Regions from separate parts of the Streptomyces sp. NPDC058955 genome, predicted to be linked through region 1. Evidence: riboswitches for the same ligand, from Rfam matches in the RefSeq annotation. Region 1 holds a riboswitch; each other region holds the start of a gene.
The links. A riboswitch is a leader RNA that binds a small molecule or an ion and turns the genes downstream of it on or off. The one in region 1 is predicted to bind cobalamin.
Positions count from the first base shown of each region.

Region 2: it holds a riboswitch for cobalamin, as region 1 does, so the genes downstream of both, cobN (cobaltochelatase subunit CobN) here and ACFW1I_RS13530 (energy-coupling factor ABC transporter permease) in region 1, are expected to answer to the same signal.
Region 3: it holds a riboswitch for cobalamin, as region 1 does, so the genes downstream of both, ACFW1I_RS00180 (ABC transporter substrate-binding protein) here and ACFW1I_RS13530 (energy-coupling factor ABC transporter permease) in region 1, are expected to answer to the same signal.

Region 1 is NZ_JBHYKM010000027.1:12,746-20,367, reverse strand. Features, by position in the region: gene ACFW1I_RS13555 (hypothetical protein) at 720-1,145, shown strand; gene ACFW1I_RS13550 (hypothetical protein) at 1,114-2,841, opposite strand; gene dhaK (dihydroxyacetone kinase subunit DhaK) at 3,451-4,443, shown strand; gene dhaL (dihydroxyacetone kinase subunit DhaL) at 4,451-5,059, shown strand; gene ACFW1I_RS13535 (PTS-dependent dihydroxyacetone kinase phosphotransferase subunit DhaM) at 5,056-5,463, shown strand; cobalamin riboswitch at 5,629-5,851, shown strand; gene ACFW1I_RS13530 (energy-coupling factor ABC transporter permease) at 5,880-6,575, shown strand; gene ACFW1I_RS13525 (energy-coupling factor ABC transporter substrate-binding protein) at 6,575-6,931, shown strand; gene cbiQ (cobalt ECF transporter T component CbiQ) at 6,938-7,622, shown strand, end outside.
Region 2 is NZ_JBHYKM010000007.1:117,603-125,224, forward strand. Features, by position in the region: gene cobN (cobaltochelatase subunit CobN) at 1-2,691, opposite strand, end outside; cobalamin riboswitch at 2,730-2,864, opposite strand; gene ACFW1I_RS05580 (cobalamin biosynthesis protein CobG) at 2,944-4,176, shown strand; gene ACFW1I_RS05585 (precorrin-8X methylmutase) at 4,179-4,814, shown strand; gene ACFW1I_RS05590 (precorrin-2 C(20)-methyltransferase) at 4,820-6,304, shown strand; gene ACFW1I_RS05595 (serine hydrolase) at 6,309-7,622, opposite strand, start outside.
Region 3 is NZ_JBHYKM010000001.1:30,872-38,493, reverse strand. Features, by position in the region: gene ACFW1I_RS00190 (ABC transporter ATP-binding protein) at 1-149, opposite strand, end outside; gene ACFW1I_RS00185 (FecCD family ABC transporter permease) at 146-1,129, opposite strand; gene ACFW1I_RS00180 (ABC transporter substrate-binding protein) at 1,234-2,286, opposite strand; cobalamin riboswitch at 2,375-2,499, opposite strand; gene ACFW1I_RS00175 (deoxynucleoside kinase) at 2,614-3,276, opposite strand; gene ACFW1I_RS00170 (hypothetical protein) at 3,429-4,067, opposite strand; gene ACFW1I_RS00165 (calcium-binding protein) at 4,152-6,146, opposite strand; gene ACFW1I_RS00160 (hypothetical protein) at 6,286-7,622, opposite strand, start outside.

The DNA of each region.
Region 1 (7,622 bases):
TCGCCGGAGCCCGCTTCCCGCGCCGGCTGGAACGTCAGCGCCCACCTGGGTCTCGCCACCACCGAGGTGCACCTCGCCTCCTGGCCCGCCGCCCCGGACGACTGGCCGCGCCTGGTCCGCCCGACCCTCCACGAGGTGACCGGCCTCTGCGCCGCCCTCGTGGTCGCGACCGGCGCCCTCGCCTTGCGGGCTTCCGCCGGTCGGCCGGGGCTTCCATCGGTCTCGACTACCAGGCCAACGCCTGGGACCGCTACAACTGGGACGAGAGCAAAGGCGTGACCATCGATCTCCCGTGGGCGGCGAAATGAGCATTCCGGACAGTCAGATGGCCCGCCTCCACACCACGGGCATCGCCCAGGAGTTCGACATGGCGGGCAGCAGCTCCGTCAAACACTACGATCTGGGCGGACCCGCCCCGAACCAGGGATCTCTGCCCCAGCCGGACCAACCGGGCCGCGAGGGCGACCGGACGGATCCGGGTCGTGAGCAGCAGGAAGCGCGATAGAGGATCACGGATGGACACCTCCCCCCGAACCGCTGCCGACACCCGGCCCGTGCGCCACCGTCGTGTGCCGGTCGCAGTCGTCGTCGTTGCGGTTTTCCTCGGCTGCGTCGCCACCGCGATCGGTGTGGTGTCCTGGGTCGCCGATGACGTGTCGTCGGATCTGACGGACCAGGAAATGACGTGCTGCTGGGAAGAAGGGGTCACACCCACCTGGATGAGCGACCAGCTCGGTATCCGCATTCCGGAGGGAGCCTCGGACCGGCGGTCGGGCTACAAGACCGGCCAGCGTTACGACACCGGCCTGCTCGCCTTCGTCCTGCCGAGCGAGGACGCGGAGCGGTACACGGGCAGACTCATCCGGAGCGGCACCGAGATGATCGGGAACTCGCACCCCGAGGAGAAGGGCTACCGGCCCGCCGCCGCCTTTGGTCACCTCGGACTGCCCGAACCCGAGACGCTCGTCCAAGGCCTCCGGAAGGCCAGCCTGTGCCCGGACGACCTGGCGTCCCCGGAGGGCAAATACCTCCAGCGCTGCGTCGACCTCTTCGCCCACGAGTTCACACCCGGCACCACGCGGATCTACGTCCGGTCGACCATCGAACCGTCCATCACGCCTCCACCCGCGAGCAGCGCTCCGTAAGCCCGTTGCTCGGGCATCGCAGAAAGGTCGGCGGAACCCCTGCAGCCACCGCCGCCTCTTGATCGACGCGCTCCTCGACCGCGGTCACGAGATCGTCTTCCTTCAGGCCAACCGCGATCTGATCGAGGCCGGCGACGACCCGGGCGCTGCCTACACCTTCGACAGCGGCGGCCCGGACATCGACGTCCTTTTCCTGGAGTGGCGCTGGGCGATCGACGGACGCAACACCACCCCCGTGCGGTACCGAAGGCCACACATGCGACCTCCACGGCCAGGCCGAACTGATCACCCGGTACACCGTGCGCAGAAAGACGCCGACCGTGATCTCGGACAAGGACCGCAAGTTCCGGACGGAAAGCGTGTGGCGGCGCGTCCCCCACACCACCGTCTGCGAGGCCGCCCTCGAACCGACGCCCGGGGCGCACCGCCTGCTCTTCCCCGTCGCCGATCGCCTGATCGCCGAGGTGGATCCGGTCGCGCTCGCCAAGCAGCCCCGGGACCTCGTCCTCGGGTACCTCGGCAACCAGTACGACCGCGACGAGCACTTCGACCGCTTCTCGCGCCGGCCGCGGCGCACTTTGACCACCTGGTCGGGGGCAAGTGGACCAGGACCGGCCGCTGGCCGCATGTCCGGTTTCTCGGCAGACTCCCCTTCGAGGCGGTCCAGACCGGTGAGCGCGGCCAGGAGGAAGGTCTGGTGGTACGGAGCTTTCGGTGCTGCCGAGAGTTGAGCGAGCACATCCTCGACGGCCTCGAAGACATCTGCCATGCGACCGCTGTACAGGCTGACTGCGTCCAGTTGATCGACGACGAAGAGCCCAGGCCCCCCATCGGCGACTCCGGGCAGCAGGATCCCGGGCGAATCCTGCAGATTCATCATGGCGCCGAGGTCCCTGGCCGTTCGCACCGACGGATCGGCGCGGTCCCTGCGAACGACTGCGATCGGCCACCCGTCGCCTGCGAGACGTTCCAGTACATCCGCGGCGACCGTCGATTTGCCCGAGCCCGCCCGTCCCTCGCACAACACGATCTGCGGCCCGTCCTCGGCCACCAATCGGCCGTGCAGCTGGTCGAGGTGAGGACGCACGGCCAGTCCGAAGGCGGGCGTCGTACCGCGCACGTGCCGCAGGAACCCGTCCTTGGTGGCCGCCAGGGCATTGAGCGTATTGCTGTCCCCGGCCAACAGTCGGAGTCGGACTCCGTCAAGAGAGAGCAAGTGGTTACGGATCTCCGAACCGGTGAGCCACTTGTGGAGGTTGTCGTCCAGGTATCCGCTGAGCTGCCTGACGATTCCTTCAGGATTCCCTACGAACAGCTGCTCGTAGGTGATGTGGACCAGCTCACGCAGGTTCTCCGGTGAGTAGTCCTTCACGTAAACGGACTGGAGATACCTCCAGAGGGTCTCCCGGTCTACGGGTTTGCCGTCGTCGGCCCAGACTCCGCACAGAACCGTGAAGTCGTCCCCTTGAGGGCCAGCAAGGATCTGTTCGAACTCGGCGAGGGTCACGGCGGCCCTCGCGCGGTCGGCAAGGTCGCGCAGTGCGGGCGATCCGGTCGAGAGAACGAGTCGCACCTTCCTGCCGGCTGCAAGGTGGCTTGCGGCGGCATTGAGGAGGGCTGCCGCGGATCGCAGCGTCCAGGGCCCCCGCCACGGCACGTCCTTCACCTGATCGCACCAGGTTTCGCCCTTGGCCACGAGCTGGAACTCGATGCCTTCACCAGCCTGCCCCGCAGGCTCAAGACGGATTCGCGAGGCCTCTCCGCGCAGGAGGTCCGCGACCTTCAGCGCGGTCCACCAGTTCTCGTACCGGTTGCCCGCCTTGTCCGCCGCCCCGCCCGCCAGCCCCGTCGCGCATCACTTCCCCAGGACGCCGCAACGGATTCCTCGCCGAGGAGTCCACGGCCAAGAACTCTCTTACCTGCCGGCTCACCCGTGGCCTGCGTTTCGCAGCATGCGTCTCCGCGCGAGCACTCGCCACCCAGCCGGCCGCAACTGAGCCCCGAGGCGCCGCATGATGGCTGCCGACACGGGACCGGCCACCTGCGGCCGCGACGCACCGGTGCGCGACCGCCCTCCCAGGCCGATAATTGCGCCATCATGCACGAGTGCAAAGAGCACCCATCCCACCCATCCCACCCCTCCCCTGACGAAGGGTCAGGAAAGTCGGCAACAGGTCAGCATCAGTACCGGCCAGGAGCGCCCCCGAGCGTCGTCAACCGCCAAGATCAATAACTGACCTCACCCACTCTGACCTGCAAAAAGCCTGCTCAGTCACCTACCTGCTAGCCTCACCAGGAGGTATCCATGAGGATGCTGATCAACGTGCCCGAGACCGTCGTCGCCGACGCCCTGCGGGGGCTCGCCGCCGCGCATCCCGAGTTGACCGTGGACGTGGAGCGGCGGGTGGTGGTGCGGAGGGACGCGCCGGTGGCGGGGAAGGTGGCGCTGGTCTCGGGGGGTGGGTCGGGGCACGAGCCGCTGCATGCCGGGTTCGTGGGGCCGGGGATGCTGGACGGGGCCTGTCCCGGGGAGGTGTTCACCTCGCCCGTGCCGGACCAGATGGTGCGGGCCGCGGCCGCCGTGGACAGTGGTGCGGGGGTGTTGTTCGTGGTGAAGAACTACACCGGGGACGTGCTGAACTTCGAGATGGCCGCCGAACTCGCCGAGGACGAGGGCATCCAGGTGGCGAAGGTGCTCGTCGACGACGACGTGGCGGTGACCGACAGCCTGTACACGGCGGGGCGGCGCGGGACCGGGGCGACGCTCTTCGTGGAGAAGCTGGCGGGGGCGGCGGCCGAGGAGGGCGCGCCACTGGAGCGGGTGGAGGCGCTGGCCCGGCGGGTGGTCGCGCGGTCGCGGTCGTTCGGGGTCGCGCTGAGCGCCTGCAGCACGCCGGCGAAGGGCAGTCCGACCTTCGATCTGCCGCCCGGCGAGCTGGAGTTGGGCGTCGGCATCCACGGCGAGCCGGGGCGGGAGCGGCGCGGGATGATGACCGCGCGGGAGATCGCCGAGGTCGCCGTGGACGCCGTCCTGGACGACCTGCGGCCCTCCGATCCTGTGCTGCTGCTGGTGAACGGGATGGGCGGGACGCCGCTCCTGGAGCTGTACGGGTTCAACGCCGAGGTGCGGCGGGTCCTGGACGCGCGGCGGGTGCCGGTGGCGCGGACGCTGGTCGGGAACTACGTGACCTCCCTCGACATGGCCGGCTGCTCGGTGACGGTGTGCGCGGCGGACGAGGAGCTGCTGCGGCTCTGGGACGCGCCGGTGGCGACCGCCGCGCTGCGCTGGGGCCGGTGAGCGGGCGATGAGCGAGACGTACGGGGCCGAGGTGGCGGTGCGGTGGATGGCGGCGGTCGCCGCCTCGGTGGAGCGGGAGGCCGGGCGGCTCACCGAGCTGGACGCGGCGATCGGCGACGCGGACCACGGGGCCAACCTGAAGCGTGGTTTCGCCGCGGTGGCCGGGACGCTGGCGAAGGAGCCGCCCGCGACGCCGGGCGCGGTCCTGGTGACCGCCGGGCGGGAGCTGATCTCCACGGTGGGCGGCGCCTCCGGTCCGCTGTACGGGACGCTGCTGCGGCGCGCGGGCAAGGCGCTCGGCGACGCCGGGGAGGTCACCCGGGACGGGCTCGCCGACGCGCTGGCGGCCGGAGTCGCCGCGGTCGGGCAGCTCGGCGGGGCCGTGCCGGGCGACAAGACGATGCTGGACGCGCTGACTCCGGCCGTGGCGGCCCTGCGCGAGTCGTTCGCGGCGGCGGCGCGCGCCGCCGAGGAGGGCGCGCTGGCGACCGTCCCGCTGCGGGCCCGCAAGGGCCGGGCCAGCTACCTCGGCGAGCGGTCGGTCGGGCACCAGGATCCGGGGGCGACCTCCTCGGCGCTGCTGTTCGCGGCGCTCGCGGAGGTGACGGCCGGATGAGCGGGGACAGGGTCGGGATCGTGCTGGTCTCGCACAGCGCGGCCGTCGCGGCGGCGGTGGCGGAGCTGGCCCGGGGGCTGGCCGGCGGCGGGGACCAGGCGCCGGTCGCGGCGGCGGGCGGCGGCCCGGACGGAGGGCTCGGCACGAGCGCCGAGCTGATCGCCGCGGCGGCGAAGGACGTCGACGCGGGGGCCGGGGTGGCCGTCCTGGTCGACCTCGGCAGTGCGGTCCTCACCGTGAAGGCCCTCCTCGCGGAGGGCGACGAACTCCCGGAGGGGACGCGGCTCGTGGACGCCCCGTTCGTGGAGGGCGCGGTGGCCGCGCTGGTGACGGCGAGCGCGGGCGGCGACCTCGACGCGGTGACGGCCGCGGCCTCGGAGGCGTACGCCTACCGCAAGGTCTGACGGCCGCCCGTCGGGGCGCCTCCGGCTGGGTTCCACGCCGCCGGGGGCGCCCCTGTCGTCCGAGCAGCAGCAACGCACTTGGACACGTCCACGCTAGTGCGGGGGTCCGACAACGGGGTCCGGCAATAGGACCGGCCCGGGACTCCGCAGCGCACGTGACCGACCCCGCATTGTGATGAAGCAGGTCAACACACTAATGTCGCAGGGCCTTGGTGTTCGGGAAACCGGTGCAGTACCGGTGCGGCCCTCGCCACTGTGATCGGGAGGTCCGGCTCCATCCCTCAGGGGAAGCCACTGCGCCACCGCGGGAGACCGTCGTGGGGTGGGAAGGCGGAGTCGGACGTCACTACCGTCAGCCAGGAGACCGGCCAGGGCGCGTTGTCCATCCACGAGGTGCTGGAGAGGGTCTCCCGATCATGCATATCGCCGAGGGGTATCTGCCCCCCGTCCACGCGGCCGCCTGGGGCGTCGCATCGGCTCCGTTCGTCGTCCACGGCGTCCGCGCGCTCACCCGCGAGGTGCGCGCCAACCCCGAGTCCACCCTGCTGCTCGGCGCCTCGGGCGCCTTCACCTTCGTCCTGTCCGCTCTCAAACTGCCGTCGGTGACCGGGAGTTGCTCCCATCCGACCGGCACGGGGCTCGGCGCCATCCTGTTCCGGCCGCCGATCATGGCGGTGCTCGGCACCATCACCCTGCTCTTCCAGGCGCTGCTCCTCGCCCACGGCGGGCTGACCACGCTGGGGGCGAACGCCTTCTCGATGGCGATCGTCGGGCCCTGGGCGGGGTACGGGACGTACCTGCTGTTCCGGCGGTTCGGAGCGCCGCTGATGGTGGGCGTGTTCTTCGGCGCGTTCGTCGCCGACCTGTCGACGTACTGCGTGACCAGCGTCCAGCTGGCCCTCGCCTTCCCCGACCCGGGCAGCGGGGTGGCGGGGTCGCTCGCCAAGTTCGGCGGGATCTTCGCGGTGACGCAGCTTCCGCTCGCCGTGAGCGAGGGGCTGCTGACCGTCCTGGTGATGCGGCTGCTCACGCAGTCCAGCAAGGGTGATCTGCTGCGGCTCGGCGTGCTCGCCCGGCCGGAGTCGAAGCGGCGCGAGGAGGCGGCGGCGTGATGAGCAGGAACGCGAAGATCAACGGTCTGCTGCTCCTGGTGGTGGCGGCGCTGGCCGTGCTGCCGCTGGCGCTCGGTCTCGGCGACCACAAGGAGGAGCCGTTCACCGGAGCCGACGGGGAGGCCGAGACGGCGATCACGGAGATCGAGCCGGACTACGAGCCGTGGTTCAGTCCGCTGTACGAGCCGCCGTCCGGCGAGATCGAGTCGGCGCTGTTCTCGCTGCAGGCGGCCCTGGGCGCCGGTGTGCTCGCCTACTACTTCGGGCTGCGGCGCGGCCGGCGGCAGGGCGAGGAGCGGGCCGCGGCCCGTGCGGAGGGTGCGCCGTCCGCGCCGGACCCGGACACGGACGCGTAGCCGCCGATGCTGCCCATCGACGCGGCGGCGCACAGCAGTCGCTGGCGCCGCCGCCATCCGGCGGAGAAGGCCGCCCTCGGTTTCGGTCTGACCCTGTGCGCGGTGTGTCTGCCGCCGTGGCCGGGGGCGCTCCTGGTCGCGACGGCCACCCTCGCCGTGCTGCTCGGTCCGGCCGGGGTGCCGGGGCGGCAGCTGTGGCGGGCCTTCCGGATCCCGCTGGGCTTCTGCGTCACGGGCGCCGTGCCGCTGCTGTTCGCGGTGGGTGGTCCCGGGGGCGTCGCGGCCTGGGCCCCGGACGGGCCGGTGCACGCCGGGGAGCTGCTGCTGCGGACGGCGTCGGCCTCGCTGGGGGTGCTGCTGTTCGCCTTCACCACGCCGGTGTCGGACGTGCTGCCGCGCCTGGTGCGGGCCGGGGTGCCGGCGCCGGTGGTGGACGTGGCCCTGGTGATGTACCGGATCGTGTTCCTGCTCCTGGACGCGCAGGCGAAGGTGCGGCAGGCGCAGGCGGCGCGGCTCGGGGCGACGACCCGGGCGGCCGTGTGGCGGTCGCTGGCCGGGCTCGGCGCGACCTCGTTCGTGCGGGCCTTCGACCGGGCGCAGCGGCTGCAGACCGGGCTCGCCGGGCGGGGTTACGACGGCACGCTGCGGGTCCTGCTGCCCGGGGCGCCGATCTCCCGCCCGTTCCTCGCGG
Region 2 (7,622 bases), on a different contig from region 1:
GCCGAGCTCGGCGAGCGGGATCGGCTCCAGGCCGTTGACGCGGCGGGACGCCTCGTCCCACAGCGGCCGGACGCCGAGCAGCGCCAGCGCCTCGGCGACGTCGTCGCCGGCGGTGCGCATCGCGCTGGTGCCCCACAGGGAGAGACCGACGGAGGTGGGCCACTCGCCGTTGTCCTCGCGGTAGCGGGTCAGCAGCGAGTCGGCGAGCGCCTGGCCGGTCTCCCAGGCGAGCCGGGACGGCACGGCCTTCGGGTCGACGGAGTAGAAGTTCCGGCCGGTCGGCAGCACGTTGACCAGGCCGCGCAGCGGCGAGCCGGACGGGCCGGCCGGCACGAAGCCGCCGTTCAGCGCGTGCACGGCGTGGCCGAGTTCGTCGGTGGTGGCGGCGAGGCGCGGCACGACCTGCTCGCAGGCGAAGCGCAGGACGTCCCGGACCTCCCGGCCGTACGCGGCGGCGACCTCGGCGACCGCGTCCACCGACCAGCCGGCCGCCTCCATCGCCTCGACCAGCTCGCGGGCCTTCGCCTCCGCCTCGTCGGCGGTGGTGCGGGTCGCGGCGGACTCGTCCAGGCCGAGCGCCTCGCGCAGCCCGGGCAGCGCCTGTGTGCCGCCCCAGATCTGGCGGGCGCGGAGGATGGAGAGGACCAGGTTGACCCGGGCCTCGCCCTCCGGCGCGCCGCCCAGGACGTGCAGGCCGTCGCGGATCTGGGCGTCCTTGACCTCGCACAGCCAGCCGTCGACGTGCAGCAGGAAGTCGTCGAAGCCGTCGTCGTCGGGCCGCTCCGCCATGCCGAGGTCGTGGTCGAGCTTGGCGGCCTGGATCAGGGTCCAGATCTGGGCGCGGATCGCGGGCAGCTTCGCCGGGTCCATGGAGGAGATCTGCGCGTACTCGTCGAGCAGCTGCTCCAGGCGCGCGATGTCGCCGTACGAGTCGGCGCGGGCCATCGGCGGCACCAGGTGGTCGACGAGCGTGGCGTGGACGCGGCGCTTGGCCTGGGTGCCCTCGCCGGGGTCGTTGACGAGGAACGGGTAGACGAGCGGCAGGTCGCCGAGGGCCGCGTCGGGGCCGCAGGCGGCGGACAGGCCGGCGTTCTTGCCGGGCAGCCACTCCAGGTTGCCGTGCTTGCCCAGGTGGACCATGGCGTCGGCGCCGAAGCCGCCGTCCTCCGCGCGCGCCGCGATCCAGCGGTAGGCGGCCAGGTAGTGGTGCGACGGCGGCAGGTCGGGGTCGTGGTAGATCGCGATCGGGTTCTCGCCGAAGCCGCGCGGCGGCTGGATGAGGACGAGCAGGTTCCCGCGCCGGAGCGCCGCGAGGACGATGTCGCCCTCCGGGTTCCGGGACCGGTCGAGGAACATCTCGCCGGGCGCCGGGCCCCAGTGCTCCTCGACCCGCTCGCGCAGCTCGGCCGGCAGCTCGGCGTACCAGCGCTTGTAGTCGGCGGCCGGGATGCGGACCGGGTTCTTCGCCAGCTGCTCCTCGGTGAGCCAGTCCTGGTCGTGGCCGCCGGCCTCGATCAGGGCGTAGATCAGCTCGTCGCCGTCGCCGGAGACCAGGCCGGGCAGCTCCTCGGCCGGGCCGAAGTCGTAGCCCTCGGCGATCAGCCGGCGCAGCAGGGCGACGGCGGAGGCGGGGGTGTCGAGGCCGACGGCGTTGCCGATCCGGGAGTGCTTGGTCGGGTACGCGGAGAGGACCAGCGCCAGCTTCTTCTCGGCGTTCGGGATGTGCCGGAGGCGGGCGTGCCGGACGGCGATGCCGGCCACCCGGGCGGCGCGCTCGGCGTCGGCGACGTAGGCGGGCAGGCCGTCCTCGTCGATCTCCTTGAAGGAGAACGGGACGGTGATGAGCCGGCCGTCGAACTCCGGGACGGCGACCTGGCTGGCCGCGTCCAGCGGCGACAGGCCCTCGTCGTTCTCGTCCCAGGCGGAGCGCGAGCTCGTCAGGCACAGGGCCTGGAGCACCGGCACGTCGAGCGCGGCGAGCGCGCCCGCGTCCCACGCCTCCTCGTCCCCGCCGGCCTGCGCGGCGGCCGGCTTGGTGCCGCCCGCGGCGAGGACGGTGGTGACGATGGCGTCGGCGCCGCGCAGCACGGCGAGGAGTTCCTCCTCGGGGGCCCGCAGGGAGGCCACGTACAGCGGCAGCGCGCGGGCCCCGGCGTCCTCGATGGCGTCGCAGAGGGCGCCGACGAAGGCGGTGTTGCCGCTCATGTGGTGGGCGCGGTAGTAGAGCACGGCGACCGTCGGGCCCTCGGTGACGCGGGCCGTGCGCTCCAGCGGGCCCCAGGTGGGGGCGGGCGCCGGGGCCTCGAAGCCGTGGCCGGTGAGGAGGACGGTGTCGGCGAGGAAGCGGGCCAGCTGCTCCAGGTTGGCGGGGCCGCCGTGGGCGAGGTAGGCGTGCGCCTCGGTGGCGACGCCGACGGGCACGGTGGAGGCGGCCATCAGCTGGGCGTCGGGGGCCTGTTCGCCGCTGAGGACGACGACCGGCTTTCCGGCGGCGAGGACCGCGTCGAGGCCCTCCTGCCAGGAGCGGACGCCGCCGAGCAGGCGGACCACGACCAGCTCGACGCCGTCGAGCAGAGCGGGGAGGTCGGCCAGCGGGAGCCGGGAGGGGTTGGCGAAGCGGTACTCCACCGGCCCCCCGGCCGCGCGGGCGCTGAGCAGGTCGGTGTCGGAGTGCGACAGCAGCAGGAGCATGGCGAGGCTCAGGCCCTTCCTCGGGGTTTCCGCGCCCCGGGTGGTCGTGGTCGGCGGGGAGTTCCTGACTCACCCGTGCCGTCGCCGGCTCGGGCTCACAGTGGCGGGACCGCGCCGGATTCTCACCGGGCTTCCTCCCCGGGGTCCTGGGACCCCATGCCGATCTGCATAGTAGATCCTGGCGTCGGCGGGCCGGAGGGGGCCGGGGAGTCGGCCGGATCACACTCGGTGGCCGCCCGGTTCCCCGTGGGTATGCTCGCCGCCATGCCGCCGACCCCGCCCAGCCCGCCCGAACCGGGCGAACCTCGCATACGGGACCGTGGCGACGCGTGCCCGGGGGCGCTCCGGCTGCACGCCGCCGCCGACGGATTCCTCGCCCGACTCCGGCTCCCCGCCGGGAGACTGACGTGCCATCAGGCACTCGTCCTGGCCGACGCCGCCGAGACCCTGGGCGACGGCAGCCTCTCCGTCACCTCGCGCGGCAACGCCGAGCTGCGCGGGCTGCGCGACGGCTGCGGCGCCGCACTCGCCGCGCTCCTCGGCGACGCCGGCCTGCTGCCCTCCCCCACCCACGAACGGGTCCGGAACATCGTCGCCTCCCCCGCCGCGGGACTCGACGGACTCGGCCACGCCGACGTGCAGTTGTGGGCCCGCGCCCTGGACGCGGCGCTGTGCGCCGAACCCCGCGCGGCGGCCCTCTCCGGCCGTTTCCTCTTCGTCCTCGACGACGGCCGCGGCGACGTCGCCGGACTCGGCGGCGATGTGACCTTGATCGCAGCCCCGGACGGCGCCGCCCTCCTGGAGACCGGCTCCGGGACCTTCCGGCTGCCCGCCGCCGACGCCGTCCCCGCCGCCCTCGCCTGCGCCCTCGCCTTCCTCGACGCCGCCGCGGCCGCCGCCACCGGCGCCTGGCGCCCACGCGAACTCCCGCCCGGGCACCTCCCGGACTGGGCCGGCGCCCTCGCCCGGGCGGCGATCACCGCGGAGCCCGTACCCCCGTTCTCCTCCCCGGGGACGCCACCGCCCGCGCCCGGACCGCTCGGCGAGCACGCCCTGCACGTCCTCGCCCCGCTCGGCCGGCTCACCGCCGGCCGGCTGCGGGCGCTCGCCGACGGCGCCGCCGAGCTCCGGCTCACGCCGTGGCGCGGGGTGGTCGCCGTCGGCACCGACGGGACCCGGCTCCCCGCCCTGGAGACGGCCGGCCTGATCAGCGACCCGGCCGCCCCCGGCACCGGCGTCACCGCCTGCACCGGCCTGCCCGGCTGCGCCAAGTCCCTCGCCGACGTGCGGGCCGACGCGGCCCGCGCGCCCGGCGGCCCGCTGCCCGTGCACTACTCCGGCTGCGAGCGCCGCTGCGGCCATCCGCACGGCACCTGGATCGAGGTCACCGCCCGGGACTCCGGCACCTATCTGCTGGACGGCGCGCCCGTCCCCCGCACCGCCCTGGCCGAAGCCGTGGCGGCGGCCCGTACGAGAAAGAGCTGAGGATGTACGAGTACGAGAAAGACGGCGCCGAGATCTACCGCCGCTCCTTCGCCACGATCCGCGCCGAGGCCGACCTCGGCGCCCTGCCCGCCGACGTCGCCACCGTCGCCGTCCGCATGATCCACGCCTGCGGCATGACCGACCTCGTCCGGGACATCGCGTACTCCCCCGGCGTCGTCACCCGCGCCCGCGCCGCCCTCCAGGCCGGCGCCCCCATCCTCTGCGACGCGCAGATGGTCGCCTCCGGCGTCACCCGCAAGCGGCTGCCCGCCGACAACGACGTGCTGTGCGCGCTCTCCGACCCGGCCGTGCCCGCCCTCGCCGCCGAGCTGGGCACCACCCGCTCCGCCGCCGCCCTCGAACTGTGGCGCGACCGCCTCGAAGGCTCCGTCGTCGCCATCGGCAACGCCCCCACCGCGCTCTTCCACCTCCTGGAGATGATCGCCAAGGGCGCGCCGAAGCCCGCCGCCGTCCTCGGCATCCCCGTCGGCTTCATCGGCGCCGCCGAGTCCAAGGACGCCCTCGCCGCCAACGACCTCGGCCTCGACTACCTGGTGGTCCGCGGCCGGCGCGGCGGCAGCGCCATCACCGCCGCCGCCCTCAACGCCCTCGCGCACGAACCGGAGATCCAGCAGTGACCGTAGTGAAGGGCAAGCTGTACGGGGTCGGCCTCGGCCCCGGCGACCCGAACCTCCTCACCCTCGCCGCCGTGAAGGCCATCGCCGAGGCCGACGTCGTCGCCTACCACTCGGCCCGCCACGGCCGCTCGATAGCGCGCTCCATCGCCGCCCCCCACCTCCGCGAGGACCACGTCGAGGAGCGGCTGATGTACCCGCTCACCGTGGAGACCACCGACCACCCCGGCGGCTACCGGGGCGCCCTCGACGACTTCTACGAGGAGGCCGCGGCCCGGCTCGCCGCCCACCTCGACGCGGGCCGCACGGTCGCCGTCCTCGCCGAGGGCGACCCGCTGTTCTACGGCTCCTACCAGCACATGCACAAGCGGCTCGCGGACCGCTACGACACCACCGTCATCCCCGGCGTCACCTCCGTCAGCGCCGCCGCCGCCCGCCTCGGCGAGCCGCTGTGCGAGGCCGAGGAGGTCCTGACGATCATCCCCGGCACCCTGCCCGAGGACGAGCTGGCCGCCCGCCTCGCCGGCACCGACTCCGCCGTCGTCATGAAGCTCGGCCGCACCTTCCCCACCGTGCGGCGCGCCCTGGAGCGGGCCGGCCGGCTGGACGACGCCCGGTACGTGGAGCGCGCGTTCATGGCCGGCGAGCGCACCGACCGCCTCGCCGACGTGGACCCGTCGACGGTCCCGTACTTCTCGGTCGCCGTCCTCCCCTCCCGCATCGACCAGGCCAATCCGGTGCGCGAGCGCGGCGAGGTCACCGTCGTCGGCACCGGCCCCGCCGGCGCGCCCTGGCTCACCCCCGAGTCGCGCGGCGCGCTCGTCAACGCCGACGTCCTCGTCGGCTACACCACCTACCTCGACCGGGTGCCGGTCCTGCGCCCCGGCCAGATCCGGCACGGCTCCGACAACAAGGTGGAGTCCGAGCGGGCCGAGTTCGCCCTCGACCTGGCCCGGCGCGGGCACAAGGTCGCGGTCGTCTCCGGCGGCGACCCCGGCGTCTTCGCCATGGCCACCGCCGTCCTGGAGGTCGCCTGCGAACCGGCGTACGCGGACGTGCCCGTCCGGGTCCTCCCCGGCGTCACCGCCGCCAACGCCGCCGCCGCCGCGGCCGGCGCGCCCCTCGGCCACGACTACGCGACGATCTCGCTGTCCGACCGGCTCAAGCCCTGGGACGTCATCGCGGCCCGGCTCCGCGCCGCCGCCGAGGCCGACCTCGTCCTCGCCCTCTACAACCCCGGCTCGAAGTCCCGCACCCACCAGGTGGCGGCCGCCCGCGACCTCCTCCTGGAGGTCCGCTCGCCCGACACCCCCGTGGTCGTCGCCCGTGACGTCGGCGGCCCGGAGCAGTCGGTGCGGGTGGTGACGCTGAAGACCCTGGAGCCCTCCGAGGTCGACATGCGGACCCTGCTCCTCGTCGGCTCCTCGCAGACCCGGGCGGTCGACCGCGGCGACGGCCGCACCATCGCCTGGACCCCGCGGCGGTACGGCTGACGGCTCAGTCCCGGGTGAAGGTCCCGAGTCCTTCGCCGTCCAGGTACTCGACGGTGAAGGACTTCCCGTCCGCGGCGAAGGTGACGCCGGTGCGGCCGACGGCGTTCTCGCCGCGGGTCTCGAAGCTGAACACGTCGCCGTCGTAGTGGGCGAGGCGGTACGACTGGGGCTCCGGCCCCAGCCGGAGCGTCAGCGTCCCGTCGTCCCCGGCCACGACCTCCGCCCGGCCGTAGTAGGCGCTGCGGTACGTGCCGGTGTAGGCGTCGGCGTCCTTCGCGGGCACGGCGTCCGCGGGCGGGCGGGCGTAGTCGGTGTCCGACCGGCCCTCGTCCTCCTGCTGCTGGTAGACGGCGTCGACCAGCGGGATCCAGTCCCGGCTGACCTCACCGGTCTCCGCGATGTCGAAGAAGTCGAGGGCGACGGCGTCGGCGACGCCGACCGGCGAGGTGTTGGTGAGGACGACGATGCCGAGTTCTTCGCCGGGCAGCATCGTCACGTTGGTGTGCGCGCCCTCGGCGAACGCGCCCGTGTGGGACAGCCGGAGGCGTCCGGCGTCGTCGTAACTCACGTTCCAGCCGAGGCCGTAGAAGCCGGTGCGGGCGGCCGGGGCGCGCGGCGGACTCGCCACCGCCTCGGGCCAGTGGGTGCGCTCCAGGGCGTCTGCCGCGACGATCCGCTTCCCGTCCAGCTCGCCGTTCGCGAGCTGGAGCCGCAGCCAGACCGCCATGTCACGGGCGGTGGAGCTGACCCCGCCGGCGGGCGACTGCGCGTCCGGGTCGCGGACGAACTCCGGCTTCCACTCCCCGCCGGTCCTCACGTGCCCCCAGGCCCGGTCGGGAGCCTTCTCGAAGTCCTCGAAGCGGGAGCTGGTGTCGTCCATCCCGGCCGGCCCGTAGAGCACGTCCTCGGCCAGCTTCTCCCACGGCACGCCCTTCTCGTCGGCGACGGCCTGCGCGGCCGCCGTCAGGCCGAAGTTGGTGTAGGCGTAGCTCGCGCGGAACGGCGCCAGGGGCTCGTACCGCAGGTGGGACAGGATGTACTCCCGGTCGTAGCCGAGGTCTTCGAGCAGGTCGCCCGCGTGGTCGGGCAGCCCGCTGCGGTGCGAGAACAGGTCCGCGACCGTGACGTGCGAGGTCACCCACGGGTCCTTGAGCGCGAAGCGCGGCACGTGCGGCGCGACCGGCTGCGACCAGCCGTCGACGCCGACGGCGCCGGAGACGACCGTGGAGGCGATCGGCTTCGAGACGGAGGCCAGCTGGAAGACGGTGTCGGCGTCGACGGCGGCGCTCTCGCCCGCCTTCCGCACCCCGTACCCCTC
Region 3 (7,622 bases), on a different contig from region 1:
GAGCCGTTCGGGCCCAGCAGCCCGGTGAGCGTGCCCGGGCCCGGTGCGAGGCTCACGCCGTCCAGGATCAGCGCGCCACCGGCGGTGCGGGAGACGTGCGCGGCGCGGAGCCCCGGGCCGCCGTCGGTGCGCGGGCGCGTGTCCGTCATCGGGTGCTCCGGGTGCGGTACAGGACGAGGACGAACGCGGGGACGCCGACCAGCGACGTCACCACCCCGACCGGGACTTCCTGGGGATCGAGGACGGTACGGGCCAGGGTGTCGGCCCACACCAGGAAGACCGCGCCGGCCAGCGCTGTCAGGGGCAGCAGCCGGGCGTGACCGGGGCCGGCGAGCGCCCGGACCGCGTGCGGCAGGACCAGGCCGACGAAGCCGATCGCACCGGCCGCGGCGACCAGGACGGCGGTCAGCAGGGCGGTGACCGAGAGGAGGACCAGCCGGGTCCGGGCCACCGGCACGCCGAGCGTCGCCGCCGCGTCCTCGCCGAACGCGAAGGCGTCCAGCGTACGGGCGTGGCCGCCGCAGACCAGCAGCGCGACGGCGAGCACGGCCGCGCACACCCCGGCGTCGGCCCAGTCGGCGCCGCTGAGCGAGCCGAGCAGCCAGAAGAGGACGCCGCGGGTGGTCTCGGCGTCCGCGGCGGTCATCACCACGAACGAGGTCAGCGCGGAGAAGAGCTGCATCGCCGCCACCCCCGCCAGGACGACGCGGTCCGTCGAACCGCCCAGGGTGTGGCTCAGCAGCAGGACCAGGCCGAAGGAACAGAGCGCGCCGAGGAAGGCGCCGCCGGCGACGGACACCGCACCGCCGCCCACGCCGAGGACGACGACGGCGACCGCCCCGGTCGAGGCGCCCGACGAGACACCGAGCACGAACGGGTCGGCGAGCGGATTGCGCAGCAGCGACTGCATCACCGCCCCGCAGACCGCGAGCCCGGCACCGCACACGGCGGCGAGGAGCGTACGGGGCAGCCGCAGGTCCCAGACGATGCCGTCCCGGATCGGGCTCAGGCCCGACGGGCTGCCGCCCAGGTGGGAGGCGACCACGGACCAGGCGTCGGCGACGCGGATGTCGGCCGGACCGACGGTGAGGGCGAGCGCCACGGACGCGCACAGGAGGAGGACCCCCACCGCGCCGGCGACCGGCGGGAGCGCGCGGGACGGGCGGAGGAGCGGCGGAGCGGGGGCGGCCTCGTCCCGTTCCTCGGCGCGGACGGTCTTCGCCGCCGGCGGCGTCACTTGGCGAGCCCGTACGTCCGCAGCGCGGCGGCCACCTGCTCGATGCCCTCGACGGTGCGGATCGTGGGGTTCATGGCCTGGCCGCTGAGGATCACGTACCGCTTCTTCCGCACCGCCGTCATGTTCCGCGTGACGGGATGGGACTCCAGGAACTCGATCTTCTTCGCGGCGCTCTCGGCCGACTGGGCCTTGCGGGTCAGATCGGCGATCACCAGCACGTCGGGATCGCGGTCGACGACCGTCTCCCAGTTGATCTGGGGCCACTCCTCCTTGGTGTCGTCGAAGACGTTCTTCACGCCGAGTTCCCGGCTGACGATCCCCGGCGCGCCGCAGCACCCGGCCATGTACGGGCCCTGGGAGTCGGAGAACCAGTAGAGGACGGACGCGTCGCCGAAGTCGGCGCCGGCCTTGGCCTTCGCCACCCGGGCGCGGAGCTCTCCGACGAGCTTCTCGCCGCGCTCGGGGACGCCGAAGATCCTCGCGAGGTCGCGGACCTCGCCGTACACGGTGTCCATGGTCAGCGGGGCGGTCCGGACGCCGTCGCCGTCGCCGCTGTTGTCCTTGCCGACGCAGTCGGCGGGGGAGAGATAGGTGGGCACGCCCAGCTGCGTGAACCGCTCCCGCGGCGCCACGCCGCCCTTGCCCAGCGTGTAGAGGAAGGAGGCGCTGACGAAGTCCGGCTCGGTGTCGAGCACCTTCTCGAAGGACGGGTACCGCTCGGCGAGCCGGGGAACCGTGGCGTTCGCCTTCTCCAGGCCCTTGAGGACGGGGTCCGTCCAGGTGGCGGTGCCCACCATCCGGTCGGCGAGGCCGAGCGAGAGCAGGATCTCGGCCGAACCCTGGTCGAGGGCGACCGCACGGCGGGGAGCCCGGGCGACCTCGACCCGCTGCCCGCAGTTGTCGAGGCCGACGGGCCGGTTGCCGGAGTCCGCCCCCTTCCCGCCGGCCGGAGCGTCCGGCGAGGCCGGACCGCCGCCGGCGCAGCCGGCCACGAGGAGACCACCGGCGACGAGCAGCACGGCGGAACGGACGGAAGGTGCGAAGGGCACGGTGAGGAGTCCTCTGCGTCACGGCTCATGCGCGGAGCCTGTCGTACGGTGCTCCCCGGACGACGACCGGCGCCCCCCGGGTGCCAGCAGGTCTTCGGACTCGGGGTCAGCCGGACGGAACGCCTTCCCAGGCCCCTCGGGGGCCCAGTGGCCGATGTCCCGCCCGTCACCCTCACCGCTGCGCGTCAGCTCCGGATTCCCACCGGATTCCCTGACCCGCGCACGTACCGCGTCGGCACGTGCGGAGGTACGACTGGCCTGGGCAAGCTACCACAGAGCGATCTTGGACCCGCCCGGCCGCCCGTCGAGGGCCCGGCGGGCGTGGACTCACCGCCGACCCGCGACCTCCGCCAGGGCGTTCTTGACCTCCTGGGCCACGCGGGCCGCGTCGTCCGGGTTGTTCACCACGTCGGTGTTGTTCATGTCGACGACGAGGACGTCGCTGGCCGAGTAGTGCCGGTGCACCCACTCGTCGTAGCCCGACCACAGCGTCCGGTAGTACTCGACCAGGCTCTCGTCCTGCTCGAAGTCGCGCCCCCGCAGCCCGATGCGGTGCAGCACCGTCTCGAAGTCGGCCTTGAGGTAGACCATGAGGTCGGGTGCCTTGCGGTAGGGCAGGCCCTCGATCTCGCGCATCATCTCGTCGAGCAGCCCCTCGTACACCTGCATCTCGAGCGAGCTGATCCGCCCCAGGTCGTGGTTGACCTTGGCGAAGTACCAGTCCTCGTAGATGGACCGGTCGAGCACGCTGTCGTCCTGCTTGTACGCCTCCTTGATCGCGGCGAACCGCGTCTGCAGGAAGTACAGCTGGAGGAGGAAGGGGTAGCGCTTGGCCTGGATCTCCTCGGGGCTCGCCGAGTAGAACAGCGGGAGGATCGGATTGTCGTCCACGCTCTCGTAGAAGACCTCGGTGCCCAGCTCCTTGGCCAGCAGTTCGGCCACGCTGGTCTTGCCGATCCCGATCATGCCACCGACGCAGATCACCGGCATACCTCACTTCTCCCTGGGGTTCTTCTGTTCGTGGACGGGGAGCCGGCCTCCCGTACCTCGCGGACCGGACCGTTCTCGTCGACCGGTGGGCCGGGCCGTACCGCGGCCGCCGCTCCGAGCGACGGGTCGCGGCCCCACGGCCGCCATGAATCCTAGATGACGATCCGACCTGGGCGGGCCGGTGCCGGTCGCTGACCGCCGCCGAAGAAGCCGAGGCTGCCGGTGTGCCGGGAGCGGTCGCCGCGCGGGTGGGCGGCGTCGGAGCGGTCGGCGGGAGCCGAGAGCGCGGCGAGGGACCGCAGGGTCGCCAGACCGGCCAGCACGTCGCGCCGGTTCCCGGCGGACTTCGTCCAGGCGGGCAGCCGGGCGAACATCGACAGCGTCGGGGAGGCGTGCCGCACGCGGTGGTGTGCGCCGACGTACGCGGCGAGGGCGTCGACGTGCTCCTCGTCGTAGGCCCAGAGGACGCGTCCCGCACAGCGCGTCTGGAGCCACAGCGGCTGCCGGAAGAAGGGGTCCTCGGTGCCGCCAGGGCGGGCGCCGACGACACCGCCGCCGCGCCGTTCGGGACGGTGGTCGGCCGCCGCCCCGCACCCGGGGCAGGCCAGCCGGCGCGGGGAGAAGAGCAGTCCGCCGAGGTACTCCGGCGGGGCGAGACCCGGCCGGGGGACGACGAGCGCGCGGCCGCCGCAGCGCGGACAGACCACGAGGATCCGGCGGGTGAAGTGCGCGAGCCAGGTGCCGCGGTCGTGATGCCGGGCGGGTTCGGGGTGCGCGGACGAGGTGCCCATGGCGGCCATCCTCGCCAGCGGCGACCGGTCGGGGCAAGCGGGTGCGGGGCGGGTCCGCGGCGGACCCGCCCCGCGTGCCGTCCGTCAGGGGCAGTTGACCCGGACGTCGGAGGGATCCGTGGTGCAGGTGTCCGTGTTGAGGCCGCCGTTCGCCGTGTCGTTCCCGGCCACCCCGTCCACCGTGTTCAGCGAGTCGTTGCCGTAGTTGCCGAGGAGCGTGTCGGCGCCCGCGCCGCCGACGAGGGTGTCGTTGTGGTAGCTGCCGTCCACCCGGTCGTCGCCCGGTCCCGCGTGGACGGTGTCGTTGCCGAAGCCCGCGTTGACCGTGTCGTTGCCGCTGAGGGCGCAGATCACGTCGCCGCCGTACGTGCCGTTGAGGGTGTCGGCGCCGCTGGTCCCGATGATCGTGCAGCCGCGGGTGTTGCTCACCGTGGTGGCACGGGTCGCGGTGTTGTTGCCCGGTGCGGGGTCGGTCTGGGCGGCGGTGACGGTCGCCGTGTCGGTGAGGGTGCCGGTCCGCGAGGGCTCGGCGACGATCGTCACGGTGGCGGTGGAGCCGGAGGGGCCGCCGGTCGGCGCGAGCGTGCCGATCGCGCAGGTGACCCGGCCCGGGACGGTCGTACAGGTGCCCCGGTCCGTGGTGGCGGAGAGGATGGTCGCCGTGCCCGTCAGGGTGTCGGTGAGCTGCACGCTCGTCGCCGAGGTCGAGGTGCTGTTGTTCGTCACGCGCACGGTGTACGTGGCGGTGTCGCCGATGCCGACCGCGCCCGGCCCGGTCTTCGTCACCGACACGTCCACGCCGGCCGGCGGCTCGATGCCGCCCCCGCCCAGGTACCGGGCCAGGCCGCGGTGGCCGTCGAGGCTGTACGCGGTGCCGGCGAGCCCGGCGGCGACGATCTTGCCGTCGCTCTGCAGCGCCACGCGCGCGGCGGCGTCCGAGGAGCCGCCGAAGTCGGTGGTCACCTTCCCGTCGCCGCCGAAGTCCGGGTCGAGACTGCCGCCGGTGTTGTACCGGGCCAGGGCGAAGTCGCCGCCGTAGGCGCCGGCCGCGACGATCCGGCCGTCGGACTGCAGGGCGACGTCCATCGCGCCGCCGTCCTCGGGGCCGAAGGAGGTGAGGACCCGGCCGTCGCCGTCGAAGCTCGGGTCCGGGGCGCCACCGGTGGTGAACCGCGCCACCAGGAAGGAGTTGCCCTCCTTGCCGGCGACGACGATCCGCCCGTCGGACTGGAGCTCCACGCCCTCACCGGTGCCGAGCCCGGTGGTGACCCTCCCGTCGCCGTCGAAGCTCGGGTCGAGGCTGCCGTCGGGGAGGTAGCGGGTCAGGGCCAGACCGCCGGCGTATCCCGCCGCCACGATCCTGCCGTCGGCCTGCGGCACCAGGTCGGCGACCCCCTGGCAGCAGCCGGTGCCGAAGGTGGTGGTGACGCGGCCGTCGCCGTCGAAGCCGGGGTCCGGGACGCCGGAGGAGTCCCAGCGGACCAGCGACCACACGCCGTTGCTCGACCCGCCGGCGACGATCCTGCCGTCCGACAGCACCACCACCGACTCGGCGGTCTCGATCGCGTCGACGTCGATCTCGGTGAGGACCTTCCCGCCCTCGCCGAAACTCGGGTCGAGGCTGCCGTCGGGAAGGTAACGGGCCGCCGCCCACGCGCCGTTGCCGCCCCAGTCGGTGGAGCCGCCCACCGCGACGATCTTCCCGTCCGGCTGCAGGGCCAGCCCCCGGCCCTCGTCGTTGTTCGCGCCGACGAAGTCGGTGGTGACGATGCCGTCGCCGCCGAAGGTCGCGTCCAGACCGCCGTCGGTGTCGTACCGCGTCAGCGTGAAGTCCCCGGAGGTCTCCGTGGTGTAGCTGTACCCGATGGTGACGATCTTCCCGTCGGGCTGGATGACCATGCCCTCGGCCCCCGCGTACCCGCCCAGGTCGGTGACCACCCGGCCGTCGCCGTCGAAGGTGGGGTCCAGATCGCCGGGCGCGGCCGTCGCCACCGCGGGCAGGCCGAGGACGAGCGCCAGCGCCGTGGCGCCCACCGCGCCCGCGCGTCCGGCCCGGGGCCAAGGGGATTTCAGGGACATGCGAGACCACTCCGTCCGTCGGATCCTGGGGCCCACAGCTTTCTGCGACGGCGGCGGGCGCCCGGCCCGTGACGGGCCGCACTGCGCCTACTGGACGGCGACGCTCCACCCCCAGGGGTGAGGAGGCCGCGGGAACCCCTCAGCTGCCGTCGTGACGGCGTATCCAGTCCAGGGCCGCGGCACGCTCGGCCTCGGTGGGCGCCGGATTCAGCTGGTCCGGGTAGCGGATCAGGAAGTGCTCGCGCGCCGTCCGCACGCCGATCGCGCGGGCGGCGGGGGAGAGACGGGGGTGCTCGGCGACCTCCTGGGCGCGCTGCCACCAGCCGCGGCTGCGCACGTCGACGGCGTAGTGCCACAGCGGCTGGCCGGCGTCGGCGACACCCACGAGGACCTGGCGGAGCTTGTGCTCGGGGATGCCGGGCGTGCCGATCAGCCGGTCCGCCACGAAGAGGGGGTGCTCCCCGTCGAGGCGGGCCCGGACCAGCACCCAGGTCATCAACTGGCCCACGTCATGGGCCCGCGAGGTCGCGAACTCCCGGAGCGCGGCGGCCTTCGACTCGTCGGGCGCGCCGAGGTGGGTGAGGAGCCGCAACTCGGTCTTCCAGACCGGCCGGGGACCGTCCCACCAGGCGAGCAGCTTCTCCGCCGCCGGGTGCCCCAGGTCGAGGGCGAGGCAGGTGAGGGTGACGAGCGGGTGGCGCCATTCGGTGTACGTGGTCGGGTACTTCTTGGCGAGGTCCTTCATCCGGCGCGGCAGCAGTGCCTCGACCTCGGCCGGACCGGCCAGGCCGTGGGAGTGGAGCAGTTCGAGGCAGAAGCCGAGCCCCTGGAGGCCGGTGCCCGGATCCGCGATCCGCTCCCGCAGCCAGCGCACGTCGCCGTCGGTGAGGGTGCGGTACCGGTGCCACACACGGCCCAGGACGCCCTCGGGAGCGGTCAGGTCGGGGCCGGTGCCGGACAGGAGCCTGTCTCGGGCCGCCTCGTAGCGCTCGATCGCGGCCAGAGCGTCGGCCGGGTCGGTGACCGTCCCGGGCGGGGTCCCGGTGAGGCGGGCGTCCTCGGGGCGGAGGGCTGCCTCGCGTACGAGTTCCACGTGGTCGCGCGCGGTCTGGGCGGTGAGGACCCGCAGGGCCCGCGGCAGCCGTTCGTCGGTGGCGAAGCGGACGGCCAGGAGGCCGGCGTGGGACCGGCCGGCGAAGGCGTCCGCGCCCGTCTCCCGGCGCCAGTCGGCCGTGACCGCCCCGGTCAGCGCCGCCGCCAGCGCCCGCAGGGCGGCCTCCGGCGCTCCATGGGCGTCGAGTTCCGCCGCGAGGACGATCACCGCCCGCACGGCGTCCGGCTCGCGCAGCGACCGGTACAGCGCCAGCCAGGCGGAGACCGCGCCCGGGACGCCCGCGAGCGCGTAGGCGCGGACGACCTCCAGCCCCCGTTCGGACGGCACCTCGGCCACGATGCCCGCCGCCGGGGGACCGAGGG